Regions from separate parts of the Raoultella sp. genome, predicted to be linked through region 3. Evidence: predicted binding sites of a transcription regulator. Region 3 holds the regulator's gene; each other region holds the start of a gene.
The links. The regulator PurR, encoded in region 3, represses purine synthesis genes. The targets are predictions, from matches to a motif close to CANGCAAACGTTTGCNTG.
Positions count from the first base shown of each region.

Region 1: tusA (sulfurtransferase TusA) is a predicted target of PurR. The motif match lies at 1,777-1,794, and genes of this name have one in related genera.
Region 2: purL (phosphoribosylformylglycinamidine synthase) is a predicted target of PurR. The motif match lies at 2,273-2,290, and genes of this name have one in related genera.

Region 1 is NZ_JBCNNS010000024.1:28,355-32,577, reverse strand. It holds partial or broken gene ACZAHD_RS06440 (MFS transporter) at 1-219, shown strand, start outside; gene ACZAHD_RS06435 (DcrB family lipoprotein) at 220-777, opposite strand; gene ACZAHD_RS06430 (7-cyano-7-deazaguanine/7-aminomethyl-7-deazaguanine transporter) at 851-1,516, opposite strand; gene tusA (sulfurtransferase TusA) at 1,853-2,098, shown strand; gene zntA (Zn(II)/Cd(II)/Pb(II) translocating P-type ATPase ZntA) at 2,343-4,223, opposite strand, start outside.
Region 2 is NZ_JBCNNS010000058.1:4,881-9,103, reverse strand. It holds gene purL (phosphoribosylformylglycinamidine synthase) at 1-2,198, opposite strand, end outside; gene mltF (membrane-bound lytic murein transglycosylase MltF) at 2,373-3,986, shown strand; gene tadA (tRNA adenosine(34) deaminase TadA) at 3,983-4,223, opposite strand, start outside.
Region 3 is NZ_JBCNNS010000080.1:9,511-13,733, reverse strand. It holds gene punR (DNA-binding transcriptional activator PunR) at 99-1,010, shown strand; gene purR (HTH-type transcriptional repressor PurR) at 1,035-2,060, opposite strand; gene cydH (cytochrome bd-I oxidase subunit CydH) at 2,357-2,446, shown strand; gene ACZAHD_RS14715 (MFS transporter) at 2,610-3,776, shown strand; gene sodB (superoxide dismutase [Fe]) at 3,816-4,223, opposite strand, start outside.

The sequences.
Region 1 (4,223 bases), on a different contig from region 3:
CAACAGAATCAGGGCTCGGCGCTGGCGACCTATACGGTATTTATGGATCTGTCTTTAGGGATTACCGGTCCTCTGGCCGGGCTGCTGATGGCGTGGGCCGGGATTTCCACTATTTATCTGGCGGCGGCGGGGCTGGTGGCGGTGGCGCTGTTGCTGTGCTGGCGGTTAAAAAAACGGCCCCCGGTGGTTGCGCCGGAGGCCGCAGCGTCAGGCCAGTAGTTACTGGATGACGAGAGTATTGATGATGTTTTCAGCGGCGCTTTGCGCCTGCTGCTGGTTGTCTGCCGGCAGCGTGATCTGCAGTGTCAGCAGCTTATCGTCAACCTTGCCGAGAATGACGGAAGACCAGGCAGTCTGACCTTTGGCGGAGATGATGCTGTCCAGCTGCTGCAGCGTGTGGCCTTTGATATCAATCGATTTATTGGTGACAACCTGCAACTGCGGATCGCGGCTGCGCTGCTGATCTTCCAGGCGCTGAGCCAGCACGCTCAATTCTTCATTGGTGCTGTCGCCAACAATCACGATCACCGCTTTCTGCCCGGTGGCGTCAGAATAGACGTGCATGTTGTTGGCCTGGGTACCCAGTTTACCGCTCTGATCGGTCATTCCTGCTGGCAGGGAGAAACTCAGCTTACCATCCAGCAGGCTGATATTTTGCCCGCTGGCGTTGCTTTCCGCAGCAGCCCCGGCAGTCGGCGTTTTTGTATCGCTGTTATCACAGGCCGCAAGCCCCATAACCAGCAGGCCAATACCGACATATTTAACCAAATTGCGCATTGACATCTTCCTTTCGATAAACGGCCATTAACGGCTCATTCGCTTATCTTATCACATCAACCTGCGAGTACTCTTAACCTGGCTGCAATGCTGATAAATCAGATTTATCTGCCAGTTTTTTCAGTAGCATATTCAACAACATGCCATACATCGGCAGGAAGAAAACAATGCTAATCAATACCTTGAAGCTATAGTCGACAATTGCGATTTCTCCCCAGTTCGCCGCCATAAACGGGTCCGGACTACGCCAGAAAGCGATAAAGAAAAAGGCCAGGGTATCACTGACGTTGCCGAACAGAGTCGAAGCGGTCGGCGCCAGCCACCAGCGGCGGTTTTGACGCAGGCGGTTAAAGACATGGACATCGAGGATCTGGCCCAGCGCGTAGGCCATGAAACTGGCGGCGGCGATACGGGCGACGAACAGGTTAAAGTGAGTCAGTGCGGCAAAGCCTTGCCACTCTCCCATATAAAACAGGGACGAAATGCCATAGGAGATCAGCAGCGCCGGGACCATCACCGCCAGGATAATGCGTCGTGCCAACGGCGCGCCGAAAATCCGCACCGTCAGATCGGTGGCGAGGAAGATAAACGGAAAGCTGAACGCGCCCCACGTGGTATGAAAACCAAAAATGGAGATCGGGAGCTGTACCAGATAGTTGCTGGAGGTGATAACCAGCACATGAAAAAGAGAAAGCCAGACCAGCGCTTTTTGACGCTGTGACGTTGTAAACGGATTCATATTGTGACCTTTTTATGCCCGTCCTCCTTCAGACTGCAGATGCGTTGACTTTCCTCATGCATTCCAGTCGCTTACCTGGGTAAGCATCCGGGAATTCACTGCGGCGTCTCCTTTCTGCAACTCGAATGATTCAGGACCAGAGAGTTGGGGTGAGGGAACCCAATAAATCAATACTGGCGCTGTGGCTTGCCAACGCGCGAGTACCCGTTTGAAGCGGCAGAATGATACTGCGTTGAGCGGGTATTGCAATGGTTGTTTTTCGCGCAAACGTTAACCTGACTTGCGTAGCGCAAAAGTGGGGGTAAACTATGGCCGTTTTGTTGATGTGAGATGAAAATGACCGAACTTTTCTCCAGCCCTGACCACACTCTGGACGCTCAGGGCCTGCGTTGCCCGGAGCCGGTAATGATGGTGCGTAAGACCGTACGTACAATGCCGGTGGGGGAAACGCTGCTGATTATCGCCGATGATCCGGCGACAACCCGCGATATTCCAGGTTTTTGCCGCTTTATGGAGCATGAGCTGTTGGCACAAGAAACCGCGGCGCTGCCCTATCGCTATCTGATTCGTAAAAGCCATTAAGCACGGGTTTGTGTGCCGCACTGCCTCTCCCGGAGGCGGGGCTGCGCCCCTGTCCGGGCGACAAAATCCAAAGACTCCACGTTCCCGTAGCCCCGGTAAGCAACGCGCTACCGGGGAATAAATGGTGCGATTGCCGCAGGCCGTCTTCCCGGAGGTGGGGCTGCGTCCCTGTTCGGGCGACAAAATCCAAAGACTGCACGTTCCCGTAGCCCCGGTAAGCAACGCGCCACCGGGGTCTTTCCACTTACTTCTTACGTAACAGCCGCAGGGCGTTAGCGGTCACCAGCACCGTTGCCCCCGTATCGGCCAGTACCGCCAGCCACAGCCCGGTTAACCCGAGCAGCGTAGTGATAAGGAAAATCCCCTTTAAGCCAAGCGCAATCGCGATGTTCTGCCGAATATTGGCGTGGGTGGCGCGGGCCAGTGAAATCATCTGCGCCAGACCGGTTAAGCGGTTATGCGTCAGGGCGGCATCGGCGGTTTCCAGCGCCACGTCGGTTCCGCTGCCCATGGCGATACCAATGGTGGCGGCCTTCATCGCTGGCGCGTCATTAATCCCGTCACCAACCATAGCCAGTGGCGCCGCGGTATTGAGCGTCGTGACCGCCTCGACTTTATCGGCCGGCAGCAGCCCGGCGCGGAATTCCAGCCCCAGCTCTGCGGCAATGGCGGCGGCCGCACGCGGGTTATCGCCGGTCAGGATCACCCCCTGCACCCCCAGACGATGCAGATCGTCGACCGCCTGGCGGGCGTCATCGCGCAGCGTATCCTGTAGCGCCAGAATGCCGAGCAGAGAGTGTTCGCGCAACACCAGGACAACCGTCTGACCCGCGCTCTCCAGCTGTTGAATCTGCACCTCATGCTCTGCTGCTGCGTCGTTGCCTGCCGCGCAAATCAGTATCCGCCGCCCGTCGACTTCGGCTTCAATGCCCGACCCCGCCAGGGCGCGCTGATCGCGGGCAGACGGAATCGTCAGCTGACGCTGCTGGGCTTCGCGCACGATGGCCTGTGCCAGTGGGTGGCTGGAGCCTTGTTCTACCGCCGCCGCCAGTGCCAGCAGGCCATTTTCATCCACGTCATTCAGGGCGATTGCGGCGGTAACGCGCGGTTGACCGACGGTTAGCGTCCCGGTCTTGTCGAAAGCCACCTGACGTATGCGACCGAGTTGCTCAAGCGCTGCGCCGCCTTTAATCAGAGCACCGCGGCGCGACGCCATCGCCAGCCCGGAAGTAATAGCCGCCGGAGTGGAGATAACCAGTGCGCAGGGACAGCCGATCAGTAGCAGCGTCAGACCTTTGTAGATCCACGGCAGCCAGGCGGCGGCAAAGAACAGCGGCGGCACGATGGCGACCAACAGGGCGACGACCATAATGGCCGGCGTATAAATCCGGCTGAAGCGATCGATAAAGCGCTCAATTGGCGCCCGGCGTTCCTCCGCCTCTTCAATCAGCTTCAGAATGCGGTCAATGGCGCTGTCGCCCGGCTCGGAAATGACCGTCAGTTGAACCAGGCGATCGACGCTGGTGGCACCTGCCGCCACGCGTTCGCCGGAATGGCGCTCGACCGGCACCGACTCGCCGGTTAAGGCGCTTTCATCAAAGCTGGCGAAGGGTGTGCGCAGCTGGCCATCGGCGGGTAAGCGACCTCCTGCCGCGACTTCAATCACGTCTCCGGGGCGGAGATCGCGCTGGGCGACAGTTTCCCGCACGCCGTCACGCAGGCGAGTGGCGGTATCGGGTTTTAACGCCATCAGAGCGCTTACCCCCTGGCGGGCGCGGCTGGCGGCCCAGCCTTCAAGACGCTCGCCAACCATAAACAGCAGCAACACCATCGCGGCTTCAGCCGTTGCGCCAATAAACAGCGCTCCGATAGCGGCGACGCTCATCAGTGTTTCAATGGCAAACCAGCTGCCGCTGCGGATCAGGCGCAGGGCCTGGCGAGCGACGGGCCACAGGCCCACAAGCGTGGTGGCAATGAATGCCAGCTCGCCGAAGGGGTGGTTGAACTGCTCCAGACCCCAGCTCAGCACCATCAGTAGCACCAGCGTTATCAGCGGCAGGTTCTCGCGCAGACGCGAGGTTTCCGGCGGCGAGGTGCTTTCATCGCGCAGCGTATAGCCCACGGC
Region 2 (4,223 bases), on a different contig from region 3:
CGATTCAACGCGCCAATTTGCGTTGCCGCAACGTTAGTCAGCGCTTCACCGACGGCCAGGCGAGCAGAGGCGGCAAAGTCCAACAGCGCGACCGGCGCACGTTCGCCAATCGCCATCGCTTCGCCATAGTAGCTATCGAGGCTGGCGGTGGTTACCGCGCAGTTCGCTACCGGAATCTGCCAGGGGCCGACCATCTGATCGCGCGCAACCATCCCGGTGACGGTACGGTCGCCGATGGTGACAAGGAAGGTTTTTTCCGCCACTGCCGGCAAATGCAGAACGCGATTCACCGCGTCGGCGAGAGTGATATCCTGGCGATCCAACGCATCACCTTTCACTTTCAGGGTCTGAACATCGCGGGTCATTTTCGGCGTTTTACCCAGCAGCACATCCAGCGGCAGGTCGATCGGCTGGTCGTTGAAGTGAGCATCGCCCATGTTCAGATGCAGTTCTTCGGTGGCTTCACCGATCACCGCGTACGGTGCGCGCTCACGGCGGCACAGCTCATCAAACAGCGGCAGCTGTTCCGGCGCAACCGCCAGCACATAGCGCTCCTGGGATTCGTTACACCAGATTTCCAGCGGACTCATGCCCGGCTCATCGCTCAGAATATCGCGCAGCTGGAATTTACCGCCGCGCCCACCGTCGCTAACCAGTTCCGGCATGGCATTAGACAGACCGCCAGCACCGACGTCGTGGATAAACAGAATCGGGTTTGCATCGCCCAGTTGCCAGCAGCGGTCGATCACCTCCTGGCAACGGCGTTCCATTTCCGGGTTATCACGCTGTACGGAGGCAAAATCAAGATCCGCGTCGGACTGACCGGATGCCATTGAAGAAGCCGCGCCGCCGCCCAGGCCGATATTCATCGCCGGGCCACCAAGGACAATCAGTTTCGCCCCAACGGTAATTTCACCTTTCTGCACATGCTCGCCACGGATGTTACCAATCCCGCCCGCCAGCATGATCGGTTTATGATAACCGCGTAGCTCTTCGCCGTTGTGGCTGGTCACTTTTTCTTCATAGGTACGGAAATAGCCGTTCAGCGCCGGACGACCGAATTCGTTGTTAAACGCGGCGCCGCCCAACGGGCCGTCGGTCATGATATCCAGAGCGGTCACAATACGCTCTGGCTTGCCGAAATCTTCTTCCCACGGCTGTTCAAAGCCGGGAATCCGCAGGTTAGAGACCGAGAAACCGACAAGACCGGCTTTCGGTTTCGCTCCGCGACCGGTTGCCCCTTCATCGCGGATTTCACCGCCGGAGCCGGTCGCCGCACCCGGCCATGGAGAGATGGCCGTCGGGTGGTTGTGTGTTTCCACTTTCATCAGGATATGGGCGTCTTCCTGATGGAAGTCATAGCGGCCTTTTTCGCGATCGGCAAAGAAGCGCCCTACCTGAGAACCTTCCATGACCGCAGCGTTGTCTTTATAGGCGGACAGGACGTAATCCGGCGTCTTTTCGAAGGTGTTTTTGATCATCTTGAACAGCGACTTCGGCTGCTGTTCACCATCAATAACCCAGTCGGCGTTAAAAATCTTGTGGCGGCAGTGCTCAGAGTTCGCCTGGGCAAACATATACAGTTCGATGTCATTCGGGTTGCGGCCAAGCTTGTTGAACGCATCCTGCAGGTAGTCGATTTCGTCTTCCGCCAGCGCCAGCCCCAGACGGAGGTTGGCATCAATCAGCGCCTGACGTCCCTGCCCCAGCAGATCGACGCTGGTCACTGGCGTCGGTTGATGTTGAGCGAACAGCTTTTCGCCCTCTTCCAGCGCATCAAAGACGCTTTCCATCATCCGGTCGTGGAGTTCACTCGCGACAGCGGCCCATTGTGCTTCACTCAGCGTACTGGCTTCCACATAGTACGCCACGCCGCGCTCAAGGCGCACAACCTGCGACAGACCGCAGTTATGGGCGATATCGGTAGCTTTAGAAGACCAGGGGGAGATGGTGCCAGGGCGGGGGGTGACGAGCAGTAATTTACCGGTTGGGGTATGGCTGTTTAAGCTTGGGCCATACTTGAGCAGTCGTGCCAGCCTTTCACGCTCATCACCGCTTAACGGCGCGTTCAGTTCGGCAAAATGAACATACTCTGCATATATTGTGCTAACCGGCAGGTTGGCCGCCTGGAAACGTGCCAGCAGTTTATTAACACGAAATGCCGACAGTGCAGGTGAACCACGCAAAATTTCCATCATAAGTCTCTCGTCTTCGCAGCTTTCAATATGAGCCAGGGGGGAAACGGGCGCCATTATAGTGAATCCTGAGCCTCGACGAAACCGTTTGCGTGGAAATAAAATTGTTCACCTGGTTTATCAATTAATGTGACCTTCTCCGCGAATAAGTTGCCAACTGACGCATTCTTAAGCAAAATGCCGCTCATTCGAAGACTCTCTTTTTACTTTTCCGCTAATAGCCTGCTGAGGAACACAGAGCTGCAGAAGATTAACTCTCTGAAAAAATTAAAGATTAATTATCTGCTCATCGGCATTGTGACCCTATTGCTGGCGGCTGCCCTGTGGCCGTCGATCCCGTGGTCAGGAAAGCCGGAGAACCGTGTCGCCGGAATTATGGCGCGCGGTGAGCTGCGCATCAGCACCATCAATTCGCCGCTCACCTTCGCGACCATCAATAACAAATCCTACGGGCTGGATTACGAGATGGCAGAACAGTTTGCCAATTATCTCGGCGTCAGGCTGAAGGTGACTGTCCGCCAGAATATCAGTCAGCTGTTCGATGACCTTGATAACGGTAATGCCGATATGTTAGCTGCCGGGCTGGTCTACAACTCAGAGCGGGTCAAAAACTATCAGGCCGGGCCAGGCTACTATTCGGTGTCGCAGCAGCTGGTCTACCGGGTTGGCACGCCGCGCCCACGCAGCCTCGCCAACCTCACGGCAGAACAGTTGGTGATTGCCCCAGGGCACGTCGCCATTAACGACCTGCAGACGCTGAAAGGGAATAAATACCCGGATCTCGGCTGGCGCGTGGATGAAAAACGCGGGACGACAGCGCTGATGCAGGCGGTTATCGATGGCGAAGTGGATTACACCATTGCAGATTCGGTGGCGATTAGCCTGTTCCAGCGCGTACATCCGGAACTGGCGGTCGCCCTGGATATCAGCGATGAACAGCCGGTGACCTGGTTTAGCGCCAGGAGCGAAGACAACTCGCTCTCGGCGGCGATGCTGGATTTCTTCAACAATATGAATGAAAACGGTACTCTGGCACGACTGGAAGAAAAATACCTCGGACACGGTAACGATTTCGATTATGTCGATACCCGGACGTTCCTGCGCGCCGTCGATACTATTCTGCCGGACCTACAGCCAATGTTTGAGAAATACGCGCGTCAGATCGACTGGCGCCTGCTGGCGGCCATTTCATGGCAGGAGTCGCACTGGGATCCGCAGGCCACCTCGCCAACCGGGGTGCGCGGCATAATGATGCTGACCCGCAATACTGCGCAGAGCCTGGGATTAACCGACCGTACCGATGCAGAGCAGAGCCTCAGCGGCGGTATGCGCTACTTGCAGGATATGATGAATAAAATCCCGGACTCGGTCCCCAAAGATGAACGAATCTGGTTTGCGCTGGCGGCTTACAATATGGGCTACGCCCATATTCTGGACGCCATCTCGCTGACAAAAAGACAGAAAGGCAATCCCGACAGCTGGGCGGACGTGAAACAGCGCCTGCCGCTGCTTAGTCAGAAATCTTATTACAGCCGACTGAAATATGGCTACGCCCGCGGTCACGAGGCATACGCCTACGTCGAGAACATCCGCAAATATCACATCAGCCTGGTGGGATACCTGTCGGAGAAAGAGAAAAAAGATGAACAGCGGCTGGCGCTTGCCGGAGACTATCCGGCAGTGATGCCGGATGAACTGGATAAAGAACAGCAGGTGCTGCCCTTTTTCCAGTTTCGCGCGGAATCGTTAGTCGACAACGCCAGACTGAAGATTCCCGGACTGAGCCGCTAAGCGTCCCCGAGCCGGCGCGCCTTTTTCAAGGCTTTTTTCTCTTCCCGCCGCCAGCGGAAAAAGTCGCTAAGCATACCTGAGCACGACTCCGCCAGAATACCTTCACTGATCTCCACCCGATGATTCATCCCCGGATGGTGCAGGACATCTATTAGCGAGCCGGCTGCGCCGGTTTTTGCATCCCGGGCACCAAATACCAACCGCGAAATCCGGCTATGCACCATCGCCCCCGCGCAC
Region 3 (4,223 bases):
ATAGATGCAGATATGATGCCGCAGAGTGTAGGGAGTGCATTCTGGCTTGTGAAACGCTAATATTTGCTACATGCATTCAAAATTTTTGCAGGCAGAATATGTGGTCCGAATACTCACTCGAAGTTGTTGATGCTGTAGCCCGCAACGGCAGCTTTAGCGCAGCGGCGCAGGAACTGCACCGCGTACCTTCGGCGGTCAGTTATACTGTACGTCAGTTGGAAGAGTGGCTGGCGGTACCGCTGTTTGAACGCCGCCATCGCGATGTCGAATTGACCCCCGCCGGGCTCTGGTTTTTACAGGAAGGACGATCTGTTATCAAAAAAATGCAGATCACTCGCCAGCAGTGTCAGCAGATAGCCAACGGTTGGCGCGGTCAGCTGTCGATAGCCGTGGATGACATCGTTAAACCAGCCCGTATGCGGCAGATGATTGTCGATTTTTATCGTCACTTTCCGGATGTCGAGCTGATTGTTTTTCAGGAGGTCTTCAACGGCGTCTGGGACGCGCTGGCCGACGGACGCGTGGAACTGGCTATCGGAGCAACCCGTTCGATTCCGGTAGGGGGGCGCTACGCCTTTCGTGATATGGGGATGCTGAGCTGGGATTGCGTGGTGGCGAGCCATCATCCGCTGGCGCAGATGACCGGGCCGCTCAGCGATGACGTGTTGCGCAACTGGCCGTCGTTGGTCCGGGAAGATACCTCTCGCTCATTGCCGAAACGCACGACCTGGCTACTGGATAACCAGAAAAGGGTGGTGGTGCCGGACTGGGAATCATCGGCCACCTGCCTCTCGGCGGGATTGTGCGTAGGAATGGTGCCGAGCCATTTTGCTCGCCCCTGGATTGACCGTGGCGAATGGACCGTGCTGGCGCTGGAAAATCCGTTCCCGGACGCTGCGTGTTGCCTGACTTGGCAGCAGAGTGACGCCTCACCGGCCCTTTTGTGGCTGCTGGATTATCTGGGGGACAGTGAAACGTTAAACCGGGAGTGGCTACGGGCGCCGGAATAGACATAGCCGGCGCCGCACGATTGATTAGCGACGGTAATCGACGAACGGGCCGTCGACGACGGAGCGGCGCTCTACCAGTCGCGGGTGAACCTCGATCGACTGGGACTCTTCACGTTTGTTGACGATACGATCCATCAACATATTGAAGGCCGCTTCCCCCAGCGAATCTTTCGGCTGATGGATGGTGGTCAGCGCCGGGCTGAAATAGCGGGCGTTACGCACGTTATCATACCCGATCAGCGAAATGTCCTGCGGTACGCGCAGACCCATCTCATCCGCAGCACAGATTGCGCCCATCGCCATGATATCGCCGCCGCAGAAGACCGCCGTCGGGCGATGCTGCTGGCTGAGGATCTGCTGCATTGCACGGTAGCCGGATTCAGGCTCGAAGTCCCCCTGAACAATCCAGCTTTCCGGAACGGCAATCTGCGCTTCTTCCATGGCTTTCATAAAGCCGGCCAGGCGCCCGGCGCCGGTGTTACGTTCCAGCGGGCCAGGGATCACGCCGATCTCGCGGTGGCCGCGTTCGACCAGGTAGCGCCCGGCCATATAGCCGCCTTCGAAGGCGTTATCGATCACCGAATCGGTGAAGTCGGCTTTGGATTCACCCCAGTCCATGACCACCATCGGAATATGGCGGTACTCTTCCAGCATGCGGAGCACCGATTCCGGGTATTCAGAACACATAACCAGCATGCCGTCGACACGCTTTTGCGCCATCATCGACAGATAGGCCTGCTGTTTTTCGGGATCGTTCCACGCATTGCCCAAAATCAGAGTATAGCCTTTCTGGAAACAGCTCTTTTCTACAGATTCAATAATCTCAGCGAAATAGGCCGCTTCGCTGCTGGTGGCCAGCAGACCGATCGATTTGGTGTGATTAACCTTCAGGCTGCGAGCAACGGCGCTTGGAGAATAGTGCAGCTCTTTGATCGCCGCCCACACGGCGTTGCGGGTTTCTTCCGCCACGAAACGGGTTTTGTTAATTACATGTGATACTGTTGTAGTGGAAACGTTTGCGCGCTTCGCTACATCTTTAATTGTTGCCATTACTTCTCACTCCAGACCTTGACCTGATCGTCTGATTATCGATACGTAAACGTTTGCCTGTACACACCCTGAATACAATTTTCAACATTGCATCACGTCGGGAAAACGACACAGAACGACAGGAAGGGGTCAATGGCCGATACGCTTTCAAATTAGCGTGGGATTTTGTCCGATCTTGCGGCAAAGGGGAAGAGCAAAAATGTGCATCACCCTAAAACATGGAAGATTTTTGTGCGATATTGTGCAAAAATGAGCAAGCTCACTTTTCGTGTGGGGATAACTGGGGAGAAAAATTGATGGATACCGATTTAAAGTTTTCGCTGACGACAACGATTATTGTCCTGGGGCTCATCGTGGCCGCCGCCCTGACCGCGGTACTGCACTGATTTATCCGGGGGAGAGGCCCCTTTCCCCCGATATCCCGCCATTATTATCAATTTCGCAAAAATCTTTTGCCATTTCGTTTACTTTTGTTTTTTTGTGATTGATGTCATGCTTTTGACTTCTGATGAGATACCGTTGCCGATGACGGTCTGCTGGAGTCATTGAATGAAAATCAACTTTCCCTTGTTAGCGCTGGCGATAGGCGCGTTTGGTATTGGTACCACGGAGTTTTCCCCGATGGGGCTGCTGCCGGTGATTGCCAAAGGCGTCGACGTGTCAATTCCGGCGGCGGGAATGCTGATCAGTGCTTATGCGATCGGCGTGATGGTCGGGGCGCCGCTAATGACTTTGCTGCTCTCTCATCGCGCGCGCAGAAATGCACTGATTTTTCTGATGGCGATCTTCACGCTGGGTAACGTCCTCTCCTCAATGGCGCCGGATTACACTACGCTACTGATTTCACGCATTATCACCAGCCTTAACCACGGAGCTTTCTTCGGCCTCGGTTCGGTGGTTGCGGCGAGCGTGGTGCCGAAACACAAACAGGCCAGCGCGGTGGCGACCATGTTCATGGGGTTGACCATCGCTAATATTGGCGGCGTTCCGGCGGCGACATGGCTTGGCGAAACCATCGGCTGGCGGATGTCGTTCCTCGCGACGGCAGGTCTGGGACTGGTGGCGATGGTTAGCCTGTGGTTCTCGTTGCCTCAAGGCCGCGCTGGTGAACGTCCGAACGTAAAACAGGAGCTTTCCGTGCTGGTTCGTCCGCAGGTGCTCTCCGCGCTGCTGACGACTGTGCTGGGGGCCGGTGCCATGTTTACCCTCTACACCTATATTTCACCTGTACTGCATACCATTACGCACGCCTCGCCGCTGTTTGTCACCGCCATGCTGGTGTTGATTGGCGTCGGCTTTTCGCTGGGTAACTATCTGGGCGGTAAATTCGCCGACCGTTCCGTCTCCGGGACGCTGAAGGGATTTCTGCTGCTGCTGATGGTTATCATGCTGGCAATTCCGCTGCTGGCGCAGACGCAACTGGGGGCCGCTATCAGTATGGTAGTCTGGGGGGCGGCGACTTTCGCCGTGGTTCCGCCGCTGCAAATGCGGGTGATGCGGGTAGCCCATGAAGCGCCGGGGCTCTCTTCGTCGGTCAATATCGGGGCATTTAACCTCGGCAATGCGCTGGGCGCGGCAGCCGGCGGTGCGGTGATTTCCGGCGGGCTGGGCTATGCCTTTGTGCCGGTGATGGGGGCGATAATTGCCGGGGTGGCGCTGCTGCTGGTGCTGGTTGGCGGGCGTTCACAGCCGGAAGAGGCGTTGGTCGAACCGTAGGTATATTCGCAGAAGGGTTGCCCCTTCTGCGTTCGCGTTTTAGGCCGCCAGATTGGCCGCCACAAACTTCCAGTTTACCAGCGCCCAGAAGTGCGCCAGATAGTCAGGACGGGCGTTACGGTAGTCGATGTAATAGGCATGTTCCCAGACATCCACGGTCAGCAGCGGTTTGGCGTCGCCGGTCAGCGGCGTGCCAGCGTTGCTGGTGGAGACAATGCTCAGGCTGCCATCGGCATTTTTAACCAGCCATGTCCAGCCTGCACCAAAGTTCTTCGCTGCCGCGTCGGTAAATTTCGCTTTGAAGTCTGCGAAGCTGCCGAAGGACTGATTGATGGCAGTCGCCAGCTCACCTTCCGGCTCGCCGCCCGCATTCGGCGCGAGGCAGTTCCAGTAGAATGTATGGTTCCAGACCTGGGCCGCATTGTTAAAGATACCACCTTCGGAAGC